4 regions of the Pseudomonas sp. 1L-E-NC-VB-C3 genome follow, and region 1 is predicted to be linked to each of the others. Evidence: predicted binding sites of a transcription regulator. Region 1 holds the regulator's gene; each other region holds the start of a gene.
The links. Region 1 encodes FliA, which starts transcription of late flagellar genes. Its sites were predicted from a motif close to CTAAAGTTTNNNNNNNNNNNGCCGNTAA; they were not measured.
Positions count from the first base shown of each region.

Region 2: a site for FliA is predicted at 3,475-3,502, ahead of AC0Z5Z_RS04205 (methyl-accepting chemotaxis protein). Genes of this name have one in related genera too.
Region 3: a site for FliA is predicted at 5,501-5,528, ahead of flgM (flagellar biosynthesis anti-sigma factor FlgM). Genes of this name have one in related genera too.
Region 4: a site for FliA is predicted at 3,342-3,369, ahead of AC0Z5Z_RS07235 (methyl-accepting chemotaxis protein). Genes of this name have one in related genera too.

Region 1 is NZ_JBXAWD010000007.1:172,537-179,773, forward strand. Features, by position in the region: gene flhA (flagellar biosynthesis protein FlhA) at 1-1,540, shown strand, start outside; gene flhF (flagellar biosynthesis GTPase FlhF) at 1,552-2,892, shown strand; gene fleN (flagellar synthesis regulator FleN) at 3,009-3,839, shown strand; gene fliA (RNA polymerase sigma factor FliA) at 3,836-4,576, shown strand; gene AC0Z5Z_RS13650 (chemotaxis response regulator CheY) at 4,744-5,115, shown strand; gene AC0Z5Z_RS13655 (protein phosphatase CheZ) at 5,134-5,922, shown strand; gene AC0Z5Z_RS13660 (chemotaxis protein CheA) at 5,976-7,237, shown strand, end outside.
Region 2 is NZ_JBXAWD010000002.1:163,327-170,563, forward strand. Features, by position in the region: gene AC0Z5Z_RS04190 (MFS transporter) at 1-637, opposite strand, end outside; gene AC0Z5Z_RS04195 (sugar diacid recognition domain-containing protein) at 809-1,930, shown strand; gene AC0Z5Z_RS04200 (glycerate kinase) at 2,169-3,308, shown strand; gene AC0Z5Z_RS04205 (methyl-accepting chemotaxis protein) at 3,614-5,239, shown strand; gene AC0Z5Z_RS04210 (pyridoxal phosphate-dependent aminotransferase) at 5,281-6,468, shown strand; gene AC0Z5Z_RS04215 (2-hydroxyacid dehydrogenase) at 6,618-7,237, opposite strand, start outside.
Region 3 is NZ_JBXAWD010000017.1:52,474-59,710, forward strand. Features, by position in the region: gene flgE (flagellar hook protein FlgE) at 1-759, opposite strand, end outside; gene flgD (flagellar hook assembly protein FlgD) at 791-1,519, opposite strand; gene flgC (flagellar basal body rod protein FlgC) at 1,535-1,978, opposite strand; gene flgB (flagellar basal body rod protein FlgB) at 1,982-2,392, opposite strand; gene cheR (protein-glutamate O-methyltransferase CheR) at 2,752-3,579, opposite strand; gene AC0Z5Z_RS23380 (chemotaxis protein CheV) at 3,626-4,558, opposite strand; gene flgA (flagellar basal body P-ring formation chaperone FlgA) at 4,641-5,402, shown strand; gene flgM (flagellar biosynthesis anti-sigma factor FlgM) at 5,565-5,891, shown strand; gene AC0Z5Z_RS23395 (flagella synthesis protein FlgN) at 5,940-6,407, shown strand; gene AC0Z5Z_RS23400 (flagellar brake protein) at 6,497-7,237, shown strand, end outside.
Region 4 is NZ_JBXAWD010000003.1:374,261-381,497, reverse strand. Features, by position in the region: gene AC0Z5Z_RS07245 (class 1 fructose-bisphosphatase) at 1-659, shown strand, start outside; gene AC0Z5Z_RS07240 (DUF924 family protein) at 663-1,265, shown strand; gene AC0Z5Z_RS07235 (methyl-accepting chemotaxis protein) at 1,373-3,265, opposite strand; gene AC0Z5Z_RS07230 (hypothetical protein) at 3,548-3,802, shown strand; gene AC0Z5Z_RS07225 (lipocalin family protein) at 3,832-4,401, shown strand; gene AC0Z5Z_RS07220 (formimidoylglutamate deiminase) at 4,523-5,887, opposite strand; gene hutC (histidine utilization transcriptional repressor HutC) at 6,034-6,744, shown strand; gene AC0Z5Z_RS07210 (HutD/Ves family protein) at 6,741-7,237, shown strand, end outside.

The DNA of each region.
Region 1 (7,237 bases):
GATGGACGGTGCCAGCAAGTTTGTCCGTGGTGACGCGATCGCCGGCCTGCTGATTCTGTTCATCAACCTCATCGGCGGCATGGCCGTGGGTATCTTCCAGCATGGCATGAGCTTCGGCGACGCGGGCAAGGTTTACGCCTTGCTGACCATCGGTGACGGTTTAGTGGCGCAATTGCCATCACTGTTGTTATCTACAGCAGCGGCGATCATGGTGACCCGTGCTTCCGGCTCGGAAGACATGGGCAAGCAGATCAACCGCCAGATGTTCGCCTCGCCGAAAGCGCTGGCCGTGGCCGCTGGTTTGATGGCGGTGATGGGTCTGGTGCCGGGCATGCCGCACTTCTCCTTCCTGAGCATGGCCGCGCTGGCTGCGGGCGGCGCGTACCTGTTCTGGAAAAAGCAGAACGTTGCCAAGGTTGTCGCGCTGGAAGAGGTCAAGCGTCAGCAGGAACTGCTGCCGTCGCCAGCCCGCGCCATGGAAACCAAAGAGCTGGGCTGGGACGACGTGACGCCGATCGACATGATCGGCCTGGAAGTCGGCTATCGCCTGATTCCGCTGGTGGACCGCAATCAGGGTGGGCAATTGCTCGCGCGGATCAAGGGTGTGCGCAAGAAGCTCTCGCAGGATCTGGGCTTCCTGATGCCGACCGTGCACATCCGCGACAACCTCGATCTGGCGCCGAGCGCTTATCGCTTGACGCTGATGGGCGTGATTCTCGCTGAGGCCGAGATCTACCCGGACCGCGAACTGGCGATCAACCCCGGCCAGGTGTATGGCTCGCTCAACGGGATCAACGCCAAAGATCCGGCTTTCGGCCTGGAAGCGGTGTGGATCGAAATCAGCCAGCGTGCGCAGGCGCAATCGCTCGGCTACACCGTGGTCGACGCCAGCACCGTGGTCGCCACCCACTTGAACCAGATTCTGTACAAGCACTCCAGTGAGCTGATCGGCCACGAGGAAGTGCAGCAACTCATGCAATTGCTGGCCAAGAGCTCGCCGAAACTGGCTGAAGAGCTGGTGCCGGGCGTGGTTTCGCTGTCGCAGTTGCTCAAGGTTCTGCAAGCGCTCCTCGCCGAGCACGTGCCGGTGCGCGACATCCGCAGCATCGCCGAGGCGATCGCGAACAACGCCGCGAAGAGTCAAGATACCGCCGCGCTGGTCGCCGCTGTGCGGGTCGGCGTATCGCGCGCCATCGTCCAAAGCATTGTAGGCACTGAGTCCGAGCTGCCTGTAATCACATTGGAACCAAGGTTGGAACAGATATTGCTCAATAGTCTGCAGAAGGCAGGACAAGGCTCGGAAGAGGGCGTTCTGCTGGAGCCGAGCATGGCCGAGAAGCTGCAACGTTCGTTGATCGAAGCGGCCCAGCGGCAGGAAATGCAAGGCCAACCGGTGATCCTGCTGGTAGCAGGCCCGATTCGCGCGATGCTCTCGCGCTTCGGTCGCCTCGCAGTGCCAGGGCTGCATGTACTGGCCTACCAGGAAGTACCGGACAACAAGCAAGTGACCATCGTTGCGACAGTAGGGCCCAACGGCTGAGGTAGTGGTTTATGCAAGTTAAGCGTTTTTTCGCCGCCGATATGCGTCAGGCCATGAAGCTGGTTCGCGATGAGCTGGGCGCTGATGCCGCCATCATCGGCAACCGCCGCATTGCTGGCGGCGTCGAGTTGACGGCGGCTCTGGATTACAAATTGTCGGCGCTGGCGCCACGGGTTCCGAACATGGAACTCGAAGACGAGCTGCGCAAGACCCAGTCGCGCATCGTCACCGCCCAGGCCGAGCTGAGCCTGCGTGGCGAAGCCGACGGCAACACCAATCAGCAGTTGTTCGCCGGGCTGCCGTTGACCGCAGGCCTGCCGCTGACTGCTGCCGAACCACTGAGCGAGCCGACCTACGCCGCACCGACGCGCCCGGCCGCAGCGCCTGCGCAGGCCTCGGCGGGTGTCGATCCGCGTGCACTGGATTCGATGCGTTTTGAATTGAACAGCTTGCGCGAGTTGATGGAAGTGCAGCTCGGCACCCTGGCCTGGAATCAGCTGCAAGGCAGCCGTCCGGCCCAGGCCAATCTGTATCGCCGTCTGCAGCGCATCGGCCTGTCCGGCCCGCTGTCGCGCGACCTGTTGGCGATGATCACCGATATCGAAGAGCCGCGTCAGGCCTGGCGCATGCTGCTCGCGCACCTGGCGCGGATGATTGCCGTACCGGAAGTCGAGCCGCTGGAAGAGGGCGGTGTGATTGCCATGGTCGGCCCCGCCGGCATGGGCAAGACCACCACGCTGGCCAAGCTCGCCGCGCGTTACGTGCTCAAGTACGGCGCGCAGAACGTCGCACTGGTGAGCATGGACAGCTTCCGCATCGGCGCGCAGGAACAACTGAAAACCCTCGGACGCATCCTCAACGTGCCGGTGACGCACGTCGATCCGGGCCAGTCGCTGGTGCAGGCATTGGATCCACTGCTACGCAAACGCGTGGTTTTGATCGATACTGCCGGGCTGCAAGCCAGTGATCCGGCGTTGCGCATGCAGCTTGAGAGCCTGGCCGGGCGTGGCATTCGCTCAAAAAATTATCTGGTCCTGGCAACCACCAGCCAGAAACAGGTTCTAACCGCCGCTTATCACAGTTACAAGCGTTGCGGGCTGGCCGGTTGCATCCTGACTAAACTGGATGAAACGGCCAGTCTCGGCGAAGTGTTGAGCCTGGCGATCAGTCATGAATTGCCGGTCGCGTACCTGACCGATGGCCCACGGATTCCGGATGATCTGCATCTGCCGCGTCGTCATCAATTGGTCAGCCGCGCCGTCAGCGTGCAAATGCAGGAAGAACCCAGCGAAGAAGCCATGGCTGACATGTTCGCTGATATCTATCACAGCCCGACCAAGCAGGTTGGCTGAGGTAATCATGAACAGTTTTTGTACCTACATCGATGGTCTGCCACGCATTGTTCCGATCAGGAACGCGCAGCCAGTAATGTGGCCTCCGTCTATGCAAGACAAGGTAAAGAAATAACATGGGCAGCATGCATCCCGTACAGGTGATCGCGGTGACCGGCGGCAAAGGTGGCGTCGGCAAGACTAACGTGTCAGTGAACTTGTCGCTGGCGCTGGCAGAGCTTGGCCGTCGGGTCATGCTGCTGGACGCCGACCTGGGCCTGGCGAACGTCGACGTTCTGCTGGGGCTGACACCCAAGCGCACACTGGCCGACGTTATCGAAGGCCGTTGCGAACTGCGCGACGTGCTGTTGCAAGGCCCGGGCGGGATTCGCATCGTGCCGGCGGCCTCCGGCACGCAGAGCATGGTGCACCTGAGCCCGGCGCAACACGCCGGCCTGATCCAGGCGTTCAGCGACATCGGCGACAATCTCGACGTGCTGGTGATCGACACCGCTGCGGGTATTGGTGACTCGGTAGTCAGTTTCGTTCGTGCCGCGCAAGAGGTGTTGCTGGTGGTCTGCGACGAGCCGACTTCGATCACCGACGCTTACGCGCTGATCAAGTTGCTCAACCGCGACTACGGCATGAACCGCTTCCGCGTGCTGGCCAACATGGCGCAGAGCCCGCAAGAAGGGCGCAACCTGTTCGCCAAGTTGACCAAGGTCACGGATCGCTTCCTCGACGTCGCCCTACAATACGTCGGCGCCGTGCCATACGACGAAAGCGTGCGCAAGGCAGTGCAGAAGCAGCGCGCCGTCTACGAAGCCTTTCCCCGTTCCAAGTGCGCACTGGCCTTCAAAGCCATCGCCCAGAAGGTCGATACCTGGCCGCTGCCCGCCAACCCGCGCGGGCATCTGGAATTTTTCGTCGAGCGTCTCGTGCAGCAAACCGCAGGGCCTGTGATATGACCGCCAGTGGCATGAATCTTTACAAAAAGTCGGCGCGTGACGCGCAATACGAATTGATCGAGCGTTACGCGCCACTGGTCAAGCGCATTGCCTATCACTTGCTGGCGCGCCTGCCGGCCAGCGTGCAGGTCGAAGACCTGATCCAGGCCGGGATGATCGGTTTGCTGGAAGTCTCGACCAAATACGACGCCAGCAAAGGCGCCAGTTTCGAAACGTACGCGGGCATTCGAATCCGCGGCGCGATGCTCGATGAAGTGCGCAAAGGGGATTGGGCACCACGCTCGGTTCACCGTAATACCAGGATGGTCAGCGACGCGATTCGCTCGATTGAAGCTAAAACCGGCCGTGACGCTAAAGATCACGAGGTTGCGGCCGAACTCCAATTGAGTCTCGACGATTACTACGGGATTCTGAATGACACCTTGGGCAGTCGCCTGTTCAGTTTCGACGACCTCTTGCAGGACGGCGAACACGAAGGGCTGCACGAGGATGGCGCCAGTGCTCATATGGAGCCGTCACGCGATCTGGAAGATGAACGCTTTCAGGCGGCGCTGGCGGACGCGATTGCCAATTTGCCGGAGCGTGAGCGACTGGTGTTGGCGCTGTACTACGACGAAGAGCTGAACCTCAAGGAAATCGGTGAAGTCCTTGGCGTCAGTGAATCGCGGGTCAGCCAGTTACACAGCCAGTGCGCGGCCCGTCTGCGGGGGCGTTTGGGGGAGTGGCGAGCGCGCTGAAGGCAGTGTGGGGACACTGCGAAACGAGGCTGGTGCGGTGATGAACGGCGCCGGTCTCGATCCGTTGTGCTCCAGACAAACTTTAAGTGCTGCGCCGATTGATTGAAGTGGCGCGTCCAGGTGCTGGGCGCGTTTAAGACTGCTTGGAGGTCGAATTGAACAAAGACATGAAAATCCTCATCGTTGATGACTTCTCAACGATGCGGCGGATCATCAAGAACCTGCTGCGCGATCTTGGGTTCACCAACACCGTCGAGGCCGACGATGGCACCACTGCCATTCCGGTGCTCAACAGCGGCAGCATCGACTTTCTGGTAACGGACTGGAACATGCCGGGCATGACCGGTATCGACCTGCTGCGTCACGTGCGCGCCGATGAAAAACTCAAGCACCTCCCGGTGTTGATGGTGACTGCTGAAGCCAAGCGCGAGCAGATCATCGAGGCCGCTCAGGCCGGTGTGAACGGTTACGTGGTCAAACCTTTCACGGCTCAAGCGTTGAAAGACAAAATCGAGAAGATTTTCGAACGCATCGGCTGATGAATGCGCGGGGGAGCTATGGAGCATAACGAATCATCACAGGGCGATTTCGAATCGACCCTGAAAAAACACGCGGTCGAACTGGTCGAGAGCCTTGAAAAAGGCAAGTTCGGCGACGCGGTGCAACTGATCCATGAGCTCAATCAGACCCGTGACCGCGGCCTGTATCAGGAAGTGGGCAAGCTCACACGTGAACTGCACAGTGCGATCGTCAATTTCCAGATCGATCCGCACATGCCGCAGGCCGAGGAAGTGTCGCAAATCACCGACGCCACCGAACGCCTGGGCTATGTGGTCAAGCTGACGGAAGCCGCGGCCAACCGCACCATGGATCTGGTGGAAAGCGCCACGCCGGTGGTCAACAGTCTGGCTGATGAAGCGCAGACGTTGAGCGCCGATTGGGGCCGCTTCATGCGTCGCGAGGTCGGGGCTGAAGAGTTCCGTGAACTGGCGCGCCGGGTCGACGGTTTTCTGTCACGCAGCAGCACGGACAACCGTGCGGTGTCGAGCAACCTCAACGACATCCTGCTTGCTCAGGATTACCAGGACCTCACAGGTCAAGTGATCAAGCGTGTGACCCAACTGGTCACCGAAGTCGAAAGCAATCTGCTCAAACTCGTGCTCATGGCCAGTCAGGTCGACCGCTTTGCGGGCATCGAACATGACCGCGCCGCAATGCTTGCTGAAAAAGATCCACAAAAACATCTCTCGCAGGGTGAAGGTCCGCAGATTCATGCCGATAAACGAGAAGACGTTGTGTCCGGTCAGGACGATGTGGACGATTTGTTATCCAGCCTTGGATTCTAGAGTTTCGGAATTCGGGTTTTTTGGGTTTTTAGACCTGTAGGAGCACCCCATTAATGAGCTTCGGCGCCGATGAAGAGATCCTTCAGGATTTCCTGGTTGAGGCCGGCGAGATTCTTGAGCAACTGTCCGAACAACTGGTCGAGCTGGAAAGCCGCCCGGATGATGCAGATCTGCTCAATGCAATTTTTCGCGGTTTCCACACTGTAAAAGGGGGCGCCGGCTTCCTTCAGCTCAATGAGCTGGTGGAGTGCTGTCACATCGCCGAAAACGTCTTCGACATCCTGCGCAAGGGTGAGCGTCGCGTTGATGCAGAACTGATGGACGTGGTGCTCGAAGCACTGGACGCGGTGAACAGCATGTTCAGCGAAGTCCGTGAGCGTGCACCGATCACCGCTGCCACGCCGGAACTGCTGGCCGCGCTGGCGCGTCTGGCCGAACCGCAATCGGCGGATGAAGCCCCGGCTTCGCCGGTTGCCGAGATGATCGAAGAACTGGTCGTTGAAAGCGACTCCTCGGACGACATCACCGATAACGAATTCGAACAACTGCTGGACTCGCTGAATGCCGTCAAGGCCCAGGCTGAGGCTCCGGCCGCTGCTGTGGCGCCCGCGCCGGTTGCCGACACGGCGGCGAGCGATGAAATCACCGACGCCGAATTTGAATCGCTGCTCGATCAGCTGCACGGCAAGGGCCAGTTTGCTGTCGATGCGGTCGCTTCGGCGGCACCAGCAGCGCCGGCTGCTCCGGCCGCGCCTGCTGCGGGTGACAGCTCGGACATCACCGACGACGAATTCGAAGCCTTGCTCGATCAGTTGCACGGCAAGGGCAACTTCGCCGTTGACGCGCTGGAATCGGCCATCGCTTCGGCCCCGTCAGCACCTGCTGCACCGGCAGCCGCTGCGGCCGGCAGTGATCTGATCAGCGATCACGAATTCGAATCGCTGCTCGACGAATTGCACGGCAAAGGCAAGTTTGACGCCAGCGCTGCGACTGCCGGCTCCGTGTCGAGCGTCGCCACGCCAGCGGCGAAAGCTCCGGCTGCCGCTGCTGCGCCGAAGCCTGCCGCCAAGCCTGAGCCGAAAGCCGAGGCGCCGAAACCGGCCGCCGCTGCTGCACCGGCTCCGGCCCGTGCGCCAGCCGCTGCACCGGCAGAAAAACCGGCCAGCGAAGCGGAAACCACCGTGCGCGTCGACACCGCGCGGCTCGACGAGATCATGAACATGGTCGGCGAGCTGGTGCTGGTGCGTAACCGTCTGGTGCGTCTGGGCCTCAACAGCGGCGACGAAGCCATGTCCAAGGCTGTGTCGAACCTCGA
Region 2 (7,237 bases), on a different contig from region 1:
CGAAGCTGTCGCTCAACAGGAAATACGCCAGCGCACCGAGGATCACCGTCGGAATGCCTTGCAGGAGGAACATCCACTGCCAGCCGGCCAGGCCACCCTGGCCGGCGGCGAAGTGGTTGAGAATCCAGCCGGAAAACGGGCTGCCGAGCAAACCGGAGACCGGGATTGCCGACATGAACAACGCCATGATCCGGCCACGGCGGAAGGTCGGGAACCACTGCGAGAGATACAGCACGACGCCCGGGAAGAAACCGGCTTCAGCGGCACCGGTGAAAAAGCGCAGGGTGTAGAACTCGGTCGGGGTGGTGACGAACAACAGGCAGGTCGACAGCGTGCCCCAGGTGATCATCATCAAGGCAATCCAGCGCCGAGGACCGAAGCGGGTCAGTGCCAGGTTGCTCGGCACGCCGCACAGCACATAACCGATGAAGAAGATGCCGGCGCCGAGGCCGTACACCGTTTCGCTGAATTTCAGTGCGTCGAGCATCTGCAGTTTGGCGAAGCCGACGTTGACCCGGTCGAGGTAGTTGAACAGATAGCAGATGAAAATGAAGGGAATCAAACGCAGGGTGATGCGTTTGTAGACGGCGTTTTTACCGTCGTCGATGGTCTGGGTAGCTGCGGCGCTCTGCGACATAGCGGCTCTCTCTTTATTATGATTTTTTGCGATGCAAAGGGTAACGTTGATCGCCCTGAGAGTCTCGGCCACCTTTGGCCGGATTGTCTTTGTGCCTGAGCACAGGGTTTGCCGCCAGACCCTGTGCGGCTGAACAACCGTTCGTGCCTGAACTGAAGGATTGCCGCCGCTATGTTCGAACTCGATCACGACCTTGCCCAGGACATCGTCGACCGGGCCATGGCCATTTTGCCGTACAACGTCAACGTCATGGACAGTCAGGGCCTGATCCTCGGCAGCGGCGAACCGGAGCGCATCAACACCCGTCATGAAGGCGCGCAACTGGTGCTGGCCAACGGGCGTGTGGTGGAAATCGACGCGCAGACGGCGGTGCATCTCAAAGGTGTGCAACCGGGGATCAATCTGCCGCTGCTGCTCGATCAGCGCTTGATCGGCGTGCTCGGCATCACCGGCGAGCCGGAGCAATTGCGCACCTACGCCGAGCTGGTGCGCATGACCGCTGAAATGCTGGTCGGCCAGCGCAACCAGCAGGCCGAGCAACAATGGCGACGGCAGCGTTGCGATGATCTGCTGGCGTTGCTGCTGAGCGAAGCGGGGGATTCGCCGCGTCTGATCGATGAGGCGCAGCAGCTTGGGCTCAAGCCGCAATTGACCCGGGTGCCGTATCTGTTTGAACTGGGGCTCGAGCACGGCCCAGGGCAAACCGTCGAGGCACTGAGTGCGTGGCTGACCTCGCGTTATCCGGACAGTTGGTGCGTGAGTTCGGCGAAGTCTTCGTTGTTGTGGTGTCGCCCGGCGAGCCAGAACGTCGAGCATGATCGCCTGCTGGAAAAACTCGATGGCCTCGGCTGGAAGATTTTGCGCATCGCCGTCGGCGGGCAGGCGGATGGTCTGGCAGGGTTGCGTCGCTGTTACCGACGAGTCGGCGATTTGCTCGCTTATGGTCGTGACGTGCTGCCGAATTCGAGACTGCTGACGCTCAATCGTTATCGCTTGCCGGTCATGCTGTGGCGTCATCGCAACGATGATGCGCTGGACGAACTGCTCAAGCCGCTGCGCCAGGTCATCGCCAAGGACAGCAACGGCCAGTTGCTGGCGACCCTGCGCAGTTGGTGCGAGCACGACGGGCAGAGTCAGGCCTGCGCTGAGGCGTTGGGCATTCATCGCAATAGTCTGCGTTATCGCATGGAGCGGATTGCCGAGTTGAGCGGGGTTGATCCGTTGAAGCTGGACGGGATGCTGGCGTTGTATCTTGGGGTGCAGCTGCTGCCGCAGACTGATCCATTGCCATGAGTTGTCCTTGAGGCCGCCATCGCTGGCAAGCCAGCTCCCACAGGTCAGAAGGCGTTCATAACTTCCATAGCCACCGCAGAACCCTGTGGGAGCTGGCTTGCCAGCGATGAGGCCGGTACGACCAACACATATCTTTTGTGGAAATGAACAATAAACGTCGACGCCACTTGTGCACCCGACTGGCGTCAACGCTCACGACCGCTGGCAGCATGAACGCCACTGCAACCGGAGAATTCCCATGAAAATCGTCATCGCCCCCGACTCGTTCAAGGACAGCCTGAGTGCCCAAGGCGTTGCCGAAGCCATTGCCCTCGGACTGGCGCAGGTCTGGCCGCAGGCGACGCTGATCAAATGCCCGATGGCCGATGGCGGCGAAGGCACGGTCGAGTCGATTCTTGCAGCCTGCGAAGGTGAGTTACGCCGCACCCGCGTGCGCGGTCCACTGGGCGCGCCGGTCGATGCTGCTTGGGGTTGGCTACCGCACAACCACACCGCGATCATCGAAATGGCCGAGGCCAGCGGTCTGCAACTGGTCCCGCCGGGACAGCGCGATGCCTGCATAAGCAGCACGTTTGGCACGGGTGAATTGATTCGTGCAGCGCTGGATGCCGGCGCGCAACGGGTGATTCTGGCGATTGGCGGCAGCGCGACCAATGACGCCGGCGCCGGGGCGATGCAGGCGCTGGGGGTGAAGTTGCTGGATGCGCAGAATCAGTCGCTGGTGCCCGGCGGCCTGGCCTTGGCGCAACTGGCGCGATTGGACCTGAGTGGGCTTGATCGACGTCTGGCCGATGTGCGTTTCGACATCGCCGCTGATGTCAACAATCCGCTCTGCGGCCCCCACGGCGCCTCGGCCATTTTCGGCCCGCAGAAGGGCGCATCGCCTGCGCAGGTTGAGCAGCTCGATCAGGCGCTGGGGCACTTCGCCGAGCTTTGCGCGCAAGCATTGGGCAGGGACGTGCGCGATGAACCGGGCAGCGGCGCGGCGGGTGGTCTGGGGTTTGCGGCCAAGGCTTTTCTCGGTGCGCAGTTTCAGGCGGGCGTCGAGGTGGTAGCGGAACTGGTCGGGCTCGCTGACGCGGTCAAGGGTGCGGATCTGGTGATTACCGGAGAAGGCCGCTTCGATGCGCAAACCCTTCGCGGCAAAACGCCGTTCGGTGTTGCGCGAGTTGCCAAACAACACGCTGTGCCGGTAATTGTGATCGCCGGGACCTTGGGCGAGGGCTACCAGGAACTCTATCAACACGGCATCGACGCCGCTTTCGCCGTGACCAGCGGACCGATGACACTCGAACAAGCCTGCGCCGAAGCACCGCGCCTGCTGCGTGAACGCGCCACCGATATTGCTCGGGTCTGGCAACTCGCCGCCCAACGCTGATCGGCTTGCCTATGTAGGAGCTGTCGAGTGCAACGAGGCTGCGATCTTTTGACTTTTAAAAGCAGGATCAAAAGATCGCAGCCTCGTTGCACTCGACAGCTCCTACCAAGGGCAGCGGAGCAGTTTTTGATTGTTGCCACGTCCTGAAAAATATTTACCGCAGACCCGAAACCTTCCTCAAGCCTGGCCGATACAACGGTCAGGCGCACACAAAACCACAATTCAGTGCCGCCGGACTGTCGCCCGCTATGGGCCAGTGCTCACGGCATGGACGCTCGTAGTTTCTTTCTTTCGAGAGTCCGACCATGTCCCTGCGTAACCTGAATATCGCGCCACGTGCTTTCCTCGGTTTTGCCTTTATCGCCTTGTTGGTGATTGTCCTCGGCGTGTTCGCGGTCAGCCGCATGACGGTCATTCGTCAGGCGTCGGTCGACATGGACACCAACCAATTGCCAAGCGTGACCCACCTCAGCGTGGTCACGGAAAACGTCCTGCGCATGCGCATTCTCTCGTTCCGTGTGCTGGTCAATCGCGAACCGGCCAGCCTGCAAGAGGCAGAAACCCGCATCGCGGTGCTCGTCGACAAGGTGCGCAAAGCGCAGGCCAGCTACGCTGCGTTGCCGGCAGGCCCTGAAGAGCGCGCGGTCTTCCAGACGTTTTCGACGACGCTCGATAATTACCTGCAAGCGCAGAATCAGATGATTGAGCTGTCGCGCAAGGGCGATCTGGAAGCGATGCGCGCGTTGATCAACACGCGCATCAAGGAAGGCACCGATCAGATGGGCGAGCAGCTCAACAAGCTGATCGGCATGAATACCGCCGGGGCCAGAGCGGCGGCCATTAAGGCCGGTGAAAACTATGACAGCGCCATCACCGGGATCATCATCGTCGCCGTGATTGCGGCGCTGGCCACCGTGTTGCTCGCCTGGTTGCTGACCCGCAGCATCGTCACGCCGCTCAACCGCGCCGTGCTCGCTGCGCAAACCATTGCTGGCGGTGACCTCAGTAAAGCCATCGAAGTCGACGGCAAGGACGAACCGGCGCGCCTGCTCGAAGCCTTGGCCGCGATGCAGACCAACCTGCGCAAAACCATCGAGCAGATCGCCGGTTCCGCCACGCAACTGGGCGCCGCTGCCGAAGAACTCAGCGCGGTCACCGAAGAAGCGTCGCGCGGGTTGCAGCAGCAGAACAACGAAATCGAACAGGCCGCCACGGCCGTCAACGAGATGACCGCTGCGGTGGAAGAAGTGGCGCGCAATGCCGTTTCGACTTCCGAAGCTTCCAATCAGTCGACCCACGCCGCCCGCGAAGGTCGCGATCAAGTGGTGAAAACCGTCGACGCGATCCAGACCATGACCCACGACGTGCAGAACACCGCGCAGATGATCGAAGGCCTCGCCGCGCAGGGCCGTGACATCGGCAAGGTGCTGGACGTGATTCGTGCCATCGCCGAGCAGACCAACTTGCTGGCGCTCAACGCTGCGATTGAAGCCGCGCGTGCCGGCGAGGCTGGCCGTGGCTTTGCCGTGGTGGCTGATGAAGTGCGAGCCTTGGCCCATCGCACCGCGCAGTCGACCCAGGAAATCGAGAAAATGGTTGCCGGCATCCAGAACGGCACCGGTGAAGCGGTCTCCTCGATGCAGCAAAGCAACCAGCGTACCCAGTCCACTCTGGAAATGGCCCGCGCGGCTGGCGTGGCACTGGAGCAGATCACGCAATCGATTCACCAGATCAACGAACGCAACCTGGTCATCGCCAGCGCGTCGGAAGAGCAGGCGCAAGTCTCCCGTGAGGTCGATCGCAACCTGGTCAATATTCGCGACCTCGCCACGCAATCGGCCGCCGGGGCCAACCAGACCAGCGCCGCGACCCACGAGCTGTCGCGACTGGCAGTGGATTTGAACGCGATGGTGGCGCGTTTCGTGATTTGAGATACGGTGAAGGCTGGAAACCGCGCTAACAGGAGACGTACATGCGCTATTCAGCCTTGACCCAACGAATCGCCGGGGAGGGTGCCGCTGCCTGGCAGATTCACGACCGAGCGCTGGAACTGCGCGCCGAGGGCGTTGATGTTTTGTTGTTGAGCGTCGGCGATCCGGATTTCGATACGCCGTTGCCGATCGTCCATGGCGCGATCGATAGCCTGTTGGCCGGCGATACCCATTACGCCGACGTGCGTGGGCGGTTCGAGCTGCGCAGGCTGATTGCCGAGCGTCATCGCCAGCGCAGTGGTCAACGGGTTGATCCTGATCAGGTGATTGTCCTGCCCGGCGCACAATGCGCGGTGTACTCGGTGGCGCAGTGTCTGCTCGATCCGGGCGATGAAGTGATCGTCGCTGAGCCGATGTACGTCACTTACGAAGGTGTGTTTGGCGCCTGCGGTGCCAAGGTGATTGCGGTGCCGGTTCGCCCCGAGAACGGTTTTCGTGTCGACCCGGCCGATGTCGCTGCGCGCATCACGCCGAGAACGCGCGCCATGCTGCTCAATAGTCCGAACAACCCCAGCGGCGCGAGTTTGTCCTTGCTGATCTGGCAGGAACTGGCAGCGCTGTGCATTCGCCATGACCTGTGGCTGATCAGCGATGAGGTGTACAGCGAGCTGTTATATGAAGGCGAGCACATCAGCCCGGCGAGCCTGCCGGGCATGGCCGAGCGCACCGCGACGATCAACAGTCTGTCGAAATCCCATGCAATGACCGGTTGGCGCATCGGCTGGATGATCGGCCCGAAACCCTTGGCCGAGCATCTGGTGAATCTGTCGCTGAGCATGCTCTTCGGTCTGCCGGATTTTGTACAGAAGGCCGCGCAAGTAGCGCTGCAAAGTGATCTGCCGGAAGTCTCTCAGATGCGCGAGGAATACCGCTTGCGCCGCGATCTGGTGTGCGAGCGTTTGCACGGTTGCCCTGGGTTGCAGCCGATTCGCCCGGATGGCGGCATGTTCGTGATGGTCGACGTTCGTCAGACCGGCCTCGGCGCCCAGGCATTTGCCGAGCGCTTGCTGGAAGGCTACGGCGTGTCGGTGTTGGCCGGCGAAGCGTTCGGGCCGAGCGCGGCGGGACATATTCGTATCGGGCTGGTGGGGGATCGGGTCAAACTGGCGGATGCCTGCGCGCGGATTGCCTTGTGTGCGGTGCAGCTGTTGCAGGCGCGCAGTGCCTGAGGGTCTTGCATTGCCTGAACCGGCGCCTTGCTGATCGTTCCCACGCTCCGCGTGGGAATGCCTCTAGGGACGCTCCGCGTTCCAACTTTCGGAAGGGACGCGGAGCGTCCCGGGCTGCATTCCCACGCTGAGCGTGGGAACGATCAGCATCAAGGATTCACCAGATTCGCCGGCCGCTGTCCATTCAACGCCGCCAACAGATTCTCCACCGCACACCGCGCCATTGCCTCACGCGTTTCGTGGGTCGCCGAGCCCATGTGCGGCGTCGCCACCACGTTGCTCAACTGCAACAATGGCGAATCATGATTCAACGGCTCGCGCTCGAACACATCCAGCCCTGCCGCGCGAATCCGCTTGCTGCGCAACGCCTCGATCATCGCCGCCTCATCAACCACCTTGCCCCGCGAGATATTGATGAAAATGCTTTCCGGCCGCATGAGCGCAAATTGCTCGGCGCCGATCAAACGTTCGGTCTGCGCCGTCAGCGGCAAGGTCAGGCAAATGAAATCGGCCTGCTGGAGCAACTCTTCGAGGCTGCGATATTGTGCGTCGAAACGCTCCTCGACCGCCGGTTTGCGCGACTGACTGTGGTAGATCACCGGCATGCCGAAACCGAAATGCCCGCGCTGGGCCAGGGCCTCGCCGATGCGGCCCATGCCGATGATGCCCAGCGTCTTGCCGTGCACATCGGTGCCGAAATGCGCCGGGCCGATGTTGCGGCTCCACTGCCCGCCACGGACCATGTTCGCCAGTTCGACCACCCGCCGCG
Region 3 (7,237 bases), on a different contig from region 1:
CTTGCCGGAGCTGTCGAACGACAATGTCGAAGCAACCGGCGCAGTGGTCACAGGGTTGCTGCCGGTAGCGTCCGGGTTACGGCCATCGACCAGGGTGTAAACCTTCCAGGTGTTCCCGCCAGTCTTGACCATGTACTGGTCCATGACGTGGGCGTTGCCCTGGGTGTCATAGATCGGTGTGCTGAAGGACTTGGTGTAAGTCTCAGGCTTCGACGGATCAAACTTGACGGCGCTGGCGCCGGTATCAACGATCACTGGCGAAGACGAATTGAGGTTGATGCTCGAGGTCACCGCAGAAGACGACTTCGGCGCCAGGTTCGAAGTGTCGATCTTCAGATCGGTCAACACGCCGTTGATGATCTTGCCGTTGGCATCCACACCGTAACCCTGCAGACGCGAGGTGTAGTCGGTGTTGGTGATGTAACCGGCGTTGTCGACCTTGAACGTACCGGCACGGGTGTACGAGATCGAGCCGTTGTTGCTCATGGTGAAGAAGCCGGAACCGTTGATGCCCATGTCCAGCACGTTGCCAGTGTTGTTGATGTCACCCTGGGTGAACTGCTGGGAAACGTTGGCCAGGCGCACGCCGTTGCCGATCACTTTGCTGCCGCTGCCCAGACGAGTCGACGAATAGACGTCTTCGAATTCTGCGCGCGAGGATTTGAAACCGGCGGTGGCGACGTTGGCGATGTTGTTGCCGGTGACGTCGAGTTGTTTGTTGGCGGCATAGAGACCGCTAAGGCCGATGTTAAAAGACATGTTCCACTCCTTCGTGCCGGGTTAGTCGGCTCTATATACCAATGGTTTGTACTTTGGACAGGGCAACGGTGCCCTTGCCGGCCAGGTTGAGCATCAGCTCGCCACCGGTCTGGCTGATCGTCACGCTGTTGACGGTCGCCGGCAGGTAGGTCGCCAGGTCGGTCGCGGTGCCGTTGATCGGTGCGTTGGCCTTGAACGTGTAAGTGCCGACCGGAACCACGGTGCCGGCGGTGTCCTTGCCGTCCCAAGTGAAACTGGCATCGCCGGCAGCGCGGCTGCCTAGGTCGATGGTGCGCACGGTCTTGCCGTCCTTGTCGGTGATGGTCACGGTGCCGCCGGCAATCGACGAAGGCACGGTGACCGAACCGGTCAGGCCTTTGCTCGGGTCATCGAGCTGGGCGGTGTTGGTCTGCACGATCACGTTGCGACCGACCAGCGACGACGCTTGCAGCGCCTGCGACGAGTTGTAGTTGCCGGCAAGGCCACTGACAGTGGAGTTCAGCGTGGTGATGCCTTCAAGGCTGCTGAACTGCGCCAACTGCGCGACGAAGGCGCTGTTGTCCTGCGGGTCGAGCGGGTTCTGGTTTTTCAGCTGGGTGACCAGCAATTGCAGGAAAGCATCCTTGCCCAGCGCCTGGCCGCCGGTGGCACTGTTGGTCGCCGAAGCGATGCCGCCCGACGTCGTGCTGCTGGCCTTCTTCGACGAGTTGGCCAGGATGTCGTTCATGCTCAGGCTGCTGGTGGTATCCGTAACGCTCATGGCAGTCGCCCCTTATTACTGACCGAGGGTCAGTACCTTCTGCATCATGGTTTTGGCGGTGTTCATCATTTCCGCGTTGGTCTGGAACGAGCGGCTCGCGGAAATCATGTCAGCCATTTCTTCCACCACGTTGACGTTCGGGTAGTAGACGTAGCCCTTGGCGTCGGCAGCCGGATGGTTCGGCTCGTAGCGCGCTTCGAGGTTGCTCTGGTCTTCGACAACGCCAAGCACCTGCACGCCCTGCCCGGCCGCGTCCTGGTTCTGGAAGAGCGAATTGCTGCCGCCGGCCTGGCCGCCCTGGAACATGGTGGCGAACACCGGATGACGGGCGCGGTAGGTCTGGTCGATGCTCGACGAAACGGTTTCGGCGTTGGCGATGTTCGACGCCACGGTGTTCAGACGCGTGGTCTGCGCGCTCATGCCGCTGCCGGCAATGTTGAAAACGCTGGACAGGGACATGGATTATTCTCCGCGCAGGGCTGACACCAGCCCTTTGAATTTGCTGTTGAGCAAGGTGAAGCTGGCCTGGAAGCCGACGGCGTTTTCCGCGTAGTTCGACTGTTCCAGTTGAGCGTCGACGGTGTTCTGGTCGATCGAAGGCTGCATCGGCGTGCGATACATCAGCGACTCGTCGCCATTGCCCAGCCCTTCAGCCTCGATGTGCCGGCTGTTGGTCATGTTCAGGGCAAAGTGGCCGCCGGTCTTGGTCTTCTCGGTGTGTGCTTCGAGCACTTTGGAGAAATCCAGATCCCGCGCTTTGTAGTTCGGGGTGTCGGCGTTGGCGATGTTGTTGGCCAGCACTTCGGCACGCTGGGCGCGGAAGCCCAATGCCTTTTCGTGAATGCCCAGCGCTTTGTCGAAGCTGATGCTCATGTCGGGAACCTTCAGGTGACCGGTTTTTCGTACTTGAGCTTTAGCAAGCGCCGTGCCAAATGATCAAAGCCCCGTATTCCGGGGCTTTGTGCCGAACAGGCTAAGCGGCAATGCCAGAAAAGCGGCAACCGGTTACCGCCGGATGCCGCTTTTCTGCCGCTTGCCGTCGTTGCCAGGTCAGCGCAGATCCCTGTGGGAGCGAGCCTGCTCGCGAAGGCGGCGTGTCAGGCGCCAACTGTCTTATGGACAGACCGCTTTCGCGAGCAGGCTCGCTCCCACAGGGGATTCGTGGAAAATAATTCGGGCATAAAAAAAGGAGGCCTTTGCGGGCCTCCCGTTTTTGTATCAGCGCAAACCGCTTATTTCGCCTTGTAAATAATCCCCGGGCTGCACTGAACCATCTGGTAATGATCCGGCAATCCGTTCAGCGCTTCCGAAGCGCCAAGGAACAGATACCCGCCCGGCTTCAACGTGCTGTGAATGCGCAACAGGATGTCCTTCTTCACTTCGGCAGAGAAGTAGATCAGTACGTTGCGGCAGAACACGATGTCGAACTTGCCCAGCGCCGCGTAGCTGTCGAGCAGGTTGAACGAGCGGAATTCCACCCGGCTCTTGATCGGCGCCTTGACCACCCAGCGCCCCGACCCTTTCGGGTCGAAGTAGCGTTGCAGGCGTTCCGGCGACAGACCGCGACCGATCGCCAGGCTGTCGTACTCGCCGGTCTTGCAGTTGTTGAGCATCAGGCCCGACAGATCGGTGGCAACGATCTGCACACCCATCTTCAACTGACCCAGGTTGCTGCGCTCGAACTCGTCGATCGACATCGACAGCGAGTACGGTTCCTGTCCCGACGAGCAGGCCGCCGACCAGATCCGCAGACGCTGGTTGGGGCTGGCCTTGATCGCTTCCGGCAGTACCTTGTTCTTCAAGACTTCAAACGGATAGGTGTCGCGAAACCACAGGGTTTCGTTGGTCGTCATGGCATCGACCACCTGCTCGCGCAAACCGCTGCGCGGCTGGGTCTGGATGCGCTGTACCAGCTCACCCAGGGACTTGATGCCTTGCTGCTCCATCAGTTTGTTGAGACGGCTCGAGACCAGATACTGCTTGTTTTCACCGAGCAGAATGCCACAGGCTTTTTCCAGGAAGACCCGGAACTGTTCGAAATCCAAATTACCCGTAGACAATGATGCCGCCTCTTAAATCGTGTTGACCGCCAGGGGCAGAAGGCCCCTAGCTGATATCTGCTGCTTTGATCCGGTCGACTACCCGGGATGCGAGGTCATCAGGACGGAATTTGGCCAGAAAGTCATCAGCACCGACTTTCTTCACCATCGCCTGATTGAATACCCCCGACAACGAAGTATGCAGGATGATATGGAGCTTTTGCATGCGTGCGTCGCCGCGGATTTCCGCCGTCAGGGTGTACCCGTCCATCTCCGGCATCTCGATGTCGGAAATCATCATCAGGAACTCTTCTTCCGGCTTCTTGCCCTCGTCGACCAGCTTGCGCAGGTAATCCAGCGCCTGCTTGCCGTCGTTCAGCGCCACCACTTCGACACCGATGGTCTGCAGACAACGCGTGACCTGCTTGCGCGCCACCGACGAGTCATCGACCGTCAGCACCCGCAGCGACAATGCCTTGGTCTGCGTCTCGACATCGACCACGCCCACCGAAATCGCTTCCGGCGTCGGCGCCACTTCGGCCAGCACCTTCTCGACGTCGATGATTTCGACCAACTGGTTGTCGACCCGCGTCACAGCGGTCAGGTAGTGATCGCGACCGGTGCCCTTGGGTGGCGGATGGATCTCTTCCCAGTTCATGTTGACGATGCGCTCCACCGAGCGGACCAGGAAACCCTGGGTCTTGGTGTTGTACTCCGTGATGATCACGAACGGACTGTTCTTGTCTTTCAACGCACCGGAGCCCGTTGCCATTGCCAGATCCAGGATCGGAATGGTCGCTCCCCGTATATTCGCTACCCCGCACACGACAGGACTGGATTTGGGCATCAAGGTAAGGGACGGGCATTGCAACACTTCCCGTACCTTGAACACGTTGATCCCGTAGAGCTGCGGCCCGTCGAGACGGAACAACAGCAGCTCGAGGCGATTCTGCCCTACCAGTTGCGTGCGCTGGTTCACCGAATCCATTACACCAGCCATGCCCAGACTCCTACATCAACGCCAAGTGTTGTTGCGACGCACATTCATTGCTAAACGGCACGGCGCTTGCTTTTTAACTCGTATGAACGCTCAAACGACATTTTCCCGACGCCTGACATCTTCCCTTCGCAAAGGGCTTTGCGCGGTGTCCGCCGTTTGCTGCTTGCTTGCTGGCAGTCCTGCCCATGCAGATGCGGTTACCTTGCCTGATATGCTTATCGGCGTGACTCAGGGCTTTCTTGAATTCACCGTAGAAGACTATTTGGCTTCCAGTCAAACCGAAGGCCGCTACGAAATCGAAGTCAACCAGCTCGACCCGCGCATGCGCATGCCCATGTGCGACAAGGAATTGACAGCGACTCTGGAGAGCCCGGCACGCCCGCTGGGCCGCGTCACGGTGAAGGTTCGCTGCGAAGGCAGCTCGCCCTGGACGGTGTTCGTACCCGCTCAAGTCCGCCTGTTTCGCGAGATCGTGACGACCACTCGTCCGCTGAAACGCGCCGGCATTATCGAGCCGCAGGACGTGACCTTGCGCGAGCGCGACGTCAGCACGATCAACCAGGGTTTCCTGACCTCCGTCGACGAAGCGATCGGGCAGAAACTTACCCGACCAACGGTCGCCGATCAGGTCATCACCCTGGTGCATCTGGAACAGGCCGAAGTGGTCCGCAAGGGTGACCAGGTGGTGATCACTGCGCGCAGCGGCACCCTTGCCGTACGCATGCCGGGGGAAGCGCTCTCCAATGGCGGCATGAAAGAACAGATTCGAGTAAAAAACCTTAATTCTCAAAGAGTTATCAAGGCGCAGGTGATTGCGCCGGGACAGGTCGAAGTGGCCATGTAAAAGCCTCGTGGAGAAAACTGGCGCCGATCCCGTCGCTTCCCTAAACTGTGCCGCAGCAGGTCTCGCAACGGCGCATGCAAGCTTATGGTTGATTGGGCCTAAAGTTTTTCAGGGGATAGCCGAAAACATGGCAAGCGTCCAAATTCCCAGAGGTTTTTTATCATGGTTATCGATTTCAACCGATTGAACAGTTCCTCGTCACTAACCGGCAGCACACGTACCAGCAACGCCAAGGAAAGCGCTGAAAACAGCCCCTCCGCGCCGCTGAATACCCAGGCCGAACAGGCCAATGTCGCCAAAAGCGGGGAGTCGGTACACCTCAGCAATGAGGCTCAACAGTTGCAGAAGGTCACTGACAAGCTGCGCGATCAGCCTGCTGTCGACAAAGCCCGTGTGGCCGAGTTGAAAGCCGCGATTGCCGATGGCAGCTATAAAGTCGACAGCAACCGTGTAGCCAGCAAACTGCTCAACTTCGAAGCCCAGCGCTAGGCTTTTGCCGGCGCCAGGCTTTTGGACGCTTAAACCCCAAGGCCAGCCATGCACGACACTAACTTATTGCAACTGATCAACGACGACTTTGCTCCAGCGCAACAATTGCTGGAGTTATTGCAAACCGAATCCCTCGCTTTGCATGGTCGTGACATGCCGTTGCTGGAAGAAATTCTGGCGACCAAGCAAGCGTTGATCATTCTGCTCGAGCAGCATGGCCGCAAGCGCAGCGAAATCCTCGCCAGCCTCAACCTGCCGACCGATCGCACAGGTCTTGAGCAACTGGCCAGTCACTCGAGCATTGGCGACCAGTTGCTGACCCAGGGCGATGCCCTGACCGCGCTGATCGCCCAGTGCCAGGCTGCCAACGTCAAGAATGGCCAGTCGATCCAGATCCAGCAGGCGACCACGGCCAATCAGCTGAAGATCCTCACCGGCGGTGAGCCGCCAGCGCTTTACGACGCCAGCGGGACCTTTGCCAAACCGGTCAAGCCGCGAACGCTCAGCCAGGCATGAGCCATTCGGTGACCCTGTACTATCCACCTGCGCAACATGCTGGCAAAATACTGGCCAGTCGTCTTATTTTGTCTGGAGATTGAAGAACCGTGTCCAACACCCTAAGCGCGGATGATGCTCCGCAGCCTCCGAAGGTGCTCACCACGCCACTGGAAATCTCCAGCAACCTGCGCCAGCTGCAAGACAGCCACGATCCACTGATCATCACCTTCCATGAACGCAGCCAGCGTTTTCAGAGTTACCTGATCAAGGTCGACCGCGAAACCGCGACGATCGCCCTGGACGAAATGATCCCGCGCGATGGCGAGCGCTTCCTGCAAGCGGGCGAACCGTTCAAGGTCGAAGGCTTTCATGACGGCGTGCGCATCGCTTGGGAATGCAACGGCACGCTGAACATCGAAGAATCCGACGGCGACCGTTTCTACACCGGCGACCTGCCGAGCGAAGTGGTCTACCACCAGCGCCGCAACGCCTTCCGCGCTGCGTTGAAACTCACCGACCTGGTCAGCGTTGAACTGGGCGGCGAAAAGCTCAAGGTTCCTCTGCACGGCAAGCTGCTGGACATCTCCGCCACTGGCTGCAAATTCCGTTTCGAAGGCGACATCACTGATCGCCTGCAACTGGGCCAGGTCTACGACCGCCTGATCGCCCCGCCGCTGTTCGGCAATCAGCCAACATCGGTCGAGCTGCGCTACCTGCACTTCGAAGAAAAACTCAACATCACCTTCGCCGGTCTGCGCTTCCACAACATCAGTGGCCAGGCTGCGCGCAACGTCGAGCGTTTCGTTTACCAGTTGCAGCGTGAAGCACGGCGTTTCGACAAAGACGAT
Region 4 (7,237 bases), on a different contig from region 1:
CGAACATCGACATCAATGCCCCGGTCGGCACGATCTTCTCGGTACTGCGTTGCCCGAACGAATACCTGAGCCAGAACGAGCCGCTGAACGAAAAAGCCTTCCTGCAGCCAGGCACCCAGCAAGTGGCCGCCGGTTACGCCATCTACGGCCCGCAGACCATGCTGGTGCTGACCCTGGGCGACGGCGTCAAAGGCTTCACCCTCGATCGCGAAATGGGCAGCTTCGTCCTGACTCACGAAGACATCACCATCCCGGAAACCACCCAGGAATTCGCCATCAACATGTCCAACCAGCGTCACTGGGAAGCCCCGGTGCAGCGCTATGTCGGCGAGCTGCTGGCCGGTGAAGAAGGCCCGTTGAAGAAGAACTACAACATGCGCTGGGTCGCGGCGATGGTTGCCGACGTCCACCGTATCCTGACCCGTGGTGGTCTGTTCATGTACCCGCGCGACAGCCGCGAGCCGTCGAAACCGGGCAAGCTGCGCCTGATGTATGAAGCCAACCCGATGTCGTTCCTCGTCGAACAAGCCGGCGGCGCGTCCACTGACGGTCACCAGCGTATTCTCGACATCCAGCCGGAAGGCCTGCACCAGCGCGTCGCCGTGTTCCTAGGTTCGAAAGAAGAAGTCGCCCGCGCCACGGCTTACCACAAGGAATAAACCATGCACGCGCCCTGGCAGCCGTTGCTCGACTGGTGGTTCGGACATGCCGAATCAGCCAACGAAGTGGCGGCCGAAAAGGGCAAGTTGTGGTTCGGCAAGCGAAACAGCCAAGACCTCGAAGCGCAGACGCGTTTCGGGGTCTTTGTCGATCAGGCCCTGGCCGGCGAATTGACTGAGTGGACGCAATGTCCCGAAGGCTGGCTGGCGGTAGTGCTGCTGCTCGATCAGCTGCCGCGCATGATCTATCGCGACACTCCCAAAGCCTTTTCCGGTGATCTGCGCGCTCAGAAGCTCGTCGCTCAAGGCATTGCAGCGGATTTCGATCGGCAGTTGAAACCGATTCAGCGTGTGTTCATTTATCTGGTGTTCGAGCACTGCGAAAACCTCGCGGTGCAGAACGAAGCCGTTTCCAGATTTATTGAATTGGTGGCTGAACAGCCAGAGTCGGAGCGGGCGGTGTTTGCCGATAACCTGGACTACGCCGAGCGGCATCGGAAGGTGATTGCCCGGTTTGGAAGGTTTCCGCATCGCAATGCGGTGTTGGGGCGGGAGTCTACGTCTGAGGAATTGGAGTTCCTGTCCAGGCCCGGCTCAAGATTCTGAATCTTCAGTGCGGTTTATGCCGCTTTCGCGAGCAGGCTCGCTCCCACAATTGAAATGCATTCCACTGTGGGAGCGAGCCTGCTCGCGAAGAGGCCTGAGGCTGCAGCTTAGATCCTGAAGCTGCCGACCAGATGCTTCAACCGCGCCGCCTGCTGCTCAAGGTCCGAACACGCGCGCAACGTCGCCTGCAAGTTCTCCACGCCTTCCTGATTCAGCGTGTTGATCTCGTTGATATCAACGTTGATCGACTCGACCACGGCGGTCTGTTCTTCGGTCGCGGTGGCTACCGACTGGTTCATGCCGTCGATTTCGCCGATGCGCTGGGTCACGCTGCCCAGACGCTCGCCGGCCTGGTTGGCGATGCCGACGCTGCTTTCGCTCTCGCGCTGGCTCTCGGTCATGATGGTTACCGCCTGGCGTGCGCCGACCTGCAGCTCTTCGATCATCTTCTGCACTTGCTGCGCCGAATCCTGGGTGCGGTGCGCAAGGTTGCGCACCTCGTCGGCGACCACGGCGAAACCGCGTCCGGCCTCACCGGCACGCGCGGCTTCAATGGCGGCGTTGAGTGCGAGCAGGTTGGTCTGCTGGGAAATGCTGGTGATCACTTCGAGAATCTGGCCGATGTTCACCGTGTTGCTGTTCAGCGTTTCGATGTTGCCGCAGGAATCGCTGATCTTCGCCGACAGTTGTTGCATGGCGTGGATGGTTTTATCCACCACCTGCTGGCCGTCGACCGCGAGGCTGCGCGCATCGCTGGAATGCTGCGAGGCGAGCGCGGCGTTCTGGGCGATTTCCTGGGCGGCGGCGCCGAGCTGATTGATCGCGGCGGCGACGCTGTTGGTGCGGCTGGCCTGCTGGTCGGAGTTGTACATCGACGAGTTCGAGGCAGCGACCACACGCAGGGCGACTTCGTTGACCTGGCCGGTGGCCGAGGACACTTCGCGGATCGACGTATGAATGCGTTCGACGAAGCGGTTGAACGACGTACCCAGCGCGCCGAATTCATCATTGCCGTGAATCACCAGACGTTTGGTCAGATCGCCTTCGCCTTCAGCGATGTCATGCATCGCACGGCCCATGGTCAGCAGCGGTTGCATCAGCACGCGAATCAGCATGCCGAGCAGGCCGATGATGATCAACACGGCGATGACCATGGCGATCAGTGCCGAGGTGCGGAATTCGCTGAGCATCGAGAACGCGGTGTCTTTGTCGAGCACCAGCGCCACGTACCAGTCAGCCGATGGCACGCCGTTGACGTGGGTGAATGAGATCAACTGGGTCTTGCCGTCGAACTCGACTTCTTTCAGGCCCGGGCTGACTTTGGGCGCACCGTTCGGATAAGCCTCGGCCAGTGTTTTGAGCACCAGCTTGCTGTCCGGGTGAATCAGGATTTTCCCTTCGGCGCTGACAATGAATGCATGACCGTGGCCGCCGAAGTTCAGCGAGTTGATGATCGCGCTGACGCTGGTCAGATCGATGTCGGCACCGGCGACGCCGAGCATCTGGCCCTGACGTTGTACCGGGGTGGCGACGGTGATCACCAGTTTGCCCGACGAGGCGGCGATGTACGGTTCGGTGACGATGGTCTGCTGCGCGCTGTTGGCCGCTTTGTACCAGCCGCGCGCCCGTGGATCGTAGTCCGGCGCACGGTTGCCGGCCGGCACCGAGAACATCACGCCGTCGGCACCGCCAAAATAGCTGAGCTGGAAATTGCCGGTGTAGGCGGGCAGGTCGATGATGCGCTTGAGGCTGGCGGGCGCGTTGCCGTCGACGGCGACTTGCTGCGACAGCGATTGCAGCAGTTGAATGCGACTTTCCAGCCAGGTCTGGATGTTGCTGGTGGTCAGGCTACCCAGTTCCTGCATGGTCGCTTCGGTGCTGCTGCTCAATGCCTGACGCTGGCGATAGTCGTTGAAGAGGATGAAACAGGCGAACGCAACGGCCACCACAAGGGCAGCAGCCAGCAAAATCTTGTGGCTGAATTTCATGTTTCTGGTCATCGAATGAACTACCGCGAAGGGGCTGGTCAGGAAAGGGCGGCAATTTGCCATATTCGGCAGCGTTGCGCTGCTCTTATTTTCGACCGCGCCGCGCCAAAGATTAGGCGTTTGCAGGGAAAGTCGACGAAATGCTCGACGGCTTCACAAAGTTTTTGATTTACCGACAAAAGCCGGACGGGCGGGCTGATAAATAGGCGTTCGGTCACGGAACCAGATGACACTTTTCTCTTCTAAGCTTCTGGTTGGCACCATGCCATCCCCCCTCGTTCCAGGAGTTTCACCATGTCGCTGCGATCTATCGCCCTGCTGTCGTTTTGCGTGCTGTTGGCCGCATGCAGCAAGGTCAATCAGGAAAACTACTCCAAGCTCTCGGCCGGCATGGCCAAGTCCGAAGTGGAAACCCTTCTCGGCAAGCCCACCGATTGCTCGGGCGCGCTCGGTATGTCCAGCTGCACCTGGGGCGACAAGAACAGCTTTATCAGCGTGCAATACGCCGGTGACAAAGTGCTGATGTTTTCCGGCCAAGGCCTGAAGTAAACCGGGGCTTCGCGCCCACGGAGAAAAAAATGAAGCGGTTATTGCTGATCCTTTTTGCTGGCCTGGTACTGGCTGGCTGCGCCACTTCCGGCGTCGACCCGTTGGCGCCCAAGACCGTCAACAGCGTCAATCTCAAGCGTTATCAGGGCACCTGGTATGAACTCGCACGCTTGCCGATGTACTTCCAGCGCCACTGCGCGCAATCCGAAGCCCATTACACCCTCAAGCCTGACGGTAATGTCGGCGTGCTCAACCGTTGCCTGACTCCGGAGTGGCAGTGGGAAGAAGCCAAGGGCACGGCTTATCCACAAGTGCCGGGCAAGACCGACAAGCTCTGGGTCGAATTCGATAACTGGTTCTCGCGTCTGGTGCCGGGTGTGGCGAAGGGCGAGTACTGGGTGTTGTACGTCAGCGACGATTACAAGACCGCCATCGTCGGCGATCCGAGTCGCAAGTACCTGTGGCTGCTGTCACGCACACCGACCGTCAACGGCGTAGTGCGTGAAGAATTGCTGAGCAAGGCGCGTCAGCAGGGTTACGACACCACACGCCTGATCTGGCGCGCGTCGGATCGGCAGATGGCCAAGACCTCCAATTAAGCCTCGATACAAATCAACTGTGGGAGCGAGCCTGCTCGCGAAGAGGGTGTATCAGTCGACCTGAATACGGACTGATACACCGAGTTCGCGAGCAGGCTCGCTCCCACAGTTTAGTTTTGGGTCAGCCCAAGAGATCGCGCAGGACCTGGGTGAAGGCTCGGGCGCTTTGCTCTTCGCCAGCATGCCGGCCATCGCGCACCACCCATTGACCATTGACCAGCACATCGCGCACCTGGCGATCGCCGCCGGCGAACAACCAGCGATTGAGAATCCCGTCCCCCGCAGCCGTCGCCAGATACGGATCGCTACCGTCCAGGACAATCCAGTCCGCGCGCTTGCCCACTTCCAGCGCACCAATCGGTTGACCCAGCGCCTGCGCGCCGCCGTCCAGCGCCGCGTCATACAGCGTGCGGCCGACCATCGGCTGCTGCGCGCCATACAAGCGATTGCGCCGCTGGTCACGCAGACGCTGGCCATATTCCAGCCAGCGCAATTCTTCCACCACGCTCAGCGACACATGGCTGTCGGAGCCAATGCCCATGCGCCCGCCCTGGGCAAGAAAGTCCACCGCCGGGAAAATCCCGTCACCCAGATTCGCTTCAGTGGTCAGGCACAGCCCGGCGATCGCGCGACTGTTGGCCATCAGAGTGACTTCTTGCGGATTGGCGTGGGTTGCGTGGACCAGACACCAGCGCTGATCGACTTCAGTGTTCTCGTACAGCCATTGCAGCGGACGACGACCGCTCCAGCTCAGGCAATCGTCGACTTCCTTTTGCTGTTCGGCGATGTGTATGTGCACCGGGCATTGTTTGTCACTGGCCGCCAACACTTCGCTGATTTGTTGTGGCGTCACCGCCCGCAGCGAGTGGAAACACAGGCCCAGCGATTGCGCCTTTTGCTGCGCCAGTAATGGCTGCAACCGCGCTTGCAGATTCAGATAGTTTTCAGTGCTGTTGATAAAGCGACGCTGGCCATCGTTTGGCGTCTGCCCGCCGAATCCGGAATGACTGTAGAGCACTGGCAGCAGGGTCAGACCGATGCCGCTTTCGCTGGCGGCCTGGCTGATACGCAAAGCCAGTTCGGCAGGATCGGCATACGGCTGGCCGTTGCTGTCGTGGTGCACGTAGTGAAATTCGGCGACCGAGGTGTAACCGGCCTTGAGCATTTCGATGTACAGCTGACGGGCGATGATGCCGAGCTGATCCGGGTTGATTTTTCCGACGAGGCGATACATCAGATCGCGCCAGGTCCAGAAACTGTCGTTGGGGTTGCCGGCCACCTCGGCCAATCCAGCCATGGCACGCTGGAAGGCGTGGGAGTGCAGATTGGGCATCCCCGGCAGCAACGGCCCGCGCAGCCGCTCGGCTTCGTCTGCGCTGGAATCGGCCTGGATTCGGGTCAGCAGGCCATCGGCGCTGACCTCGAGACGTACATTTTTGGCCCATCCGTTAGGCAGCAGTGCGCGTTCGGCAAAGAAGGCGGACATCGTTCGGCACCCCATCGTGTGTTATTTGTATATACATATACAGACGTTTGCCTGCCCGGTAAACTCCGGCAAGCTAGTCACTTTCATCCAATGAACAGGGATCAACCGTGCCGACTCCGCCTCCAGTTTCTCCGTTGGCCGCGAACATGGGCGACAGTCCGGCGCCCTTGTACGCCCGCGTCAAACAGATGATCACCCAGCAAATCGACAGCGGTAATTGGCCGCCGCACTACCGCGTGCCGTCCGAAAGCGAACTGGTCAGCCAGCTCGGCTTCAGCCGCATGACCATCAACCGCGCCCTGCGCGAGATGACCGCCGACGGCCTGCTGGTGCGCATGCAAGGCGTGGGCACGTTTGTCGCCGAACCGAAGAGCCAGTCCGCGCTGTTCGAAGTGCACAACATTGCCGACGAAATCGCCTCGCGCGGGCATCGCCACACCTGTCAGGTCATCACCCTCGAAGAAGAGGCCGCCGGTTCCGAACGCGCGCTGGCGCTGGACATGCGCGAAGGCCAGAAAGTCTTCCACTCACTGATCGTGCATTACGAAAATGACATCCCGGTGCAAATCGAAGACCGTTTCGTCAACGCCCTGGTCGCGCCGGAATACCTCAAGCAGGATTTCACCCTGCAAACGCCCTATGCCTATCTCAATCAGGTCGCGCCGCTGACCGAGGGCGAGCACGTGGTCGAAGCGATTCTTGCCGAGCCGTCGGAGTGCAAGTTGCTGCAGATCGAAAAGGGCGAGCCGTGTCTGCTGATCCGTCGGCGGACTTGGTCGGGGCGTCAACCGGTGACGGCGGCACGTTTGATTCACCCGGGTTCGCGTCATCGTCTGGAAGGGCGCTTTCACAAATGAATCAGATAAAGGTTTTACGCGCCGAAGGCTACCCGCGCATGCCGTGGAAAAACGGCGGCGGCAGCACCGAGGAAATCACTCGGGATGCGGGCGCTGGCCTGGACGGTTTCGGCTGGCGCCTGTCAATTGCCGACATCGCCGAATCGGGCGGTTTCTCGACATTCGCCGGTTACCAGCGAGTGATCACCGTGTTGCAGGGCGACGGCATGACCCTGTGCGTCGACGGTGACGCTACCCGCCCACTGTTACCGCTGGACCCGTTCGCCTTCAGCGGCGAAAGTCAGGTGTCCTGCACCTTGCTCGGCGGTGCGATTCGCGATTTCAATCTGATCTACGCGCCGCAACGTTACAGCGCACGGTTGCAGTGGTTGGCCGGTGAGCAGCGGTTTTTCAGCTCGGCATCGACGGTGCTGGTGTTCAGTGTCAGTGAGCGGATGGACGTGCGTGTTGGCGACGGCGTTTCGCAGCTCGGTCGGCATGATTGCCTGCAGCT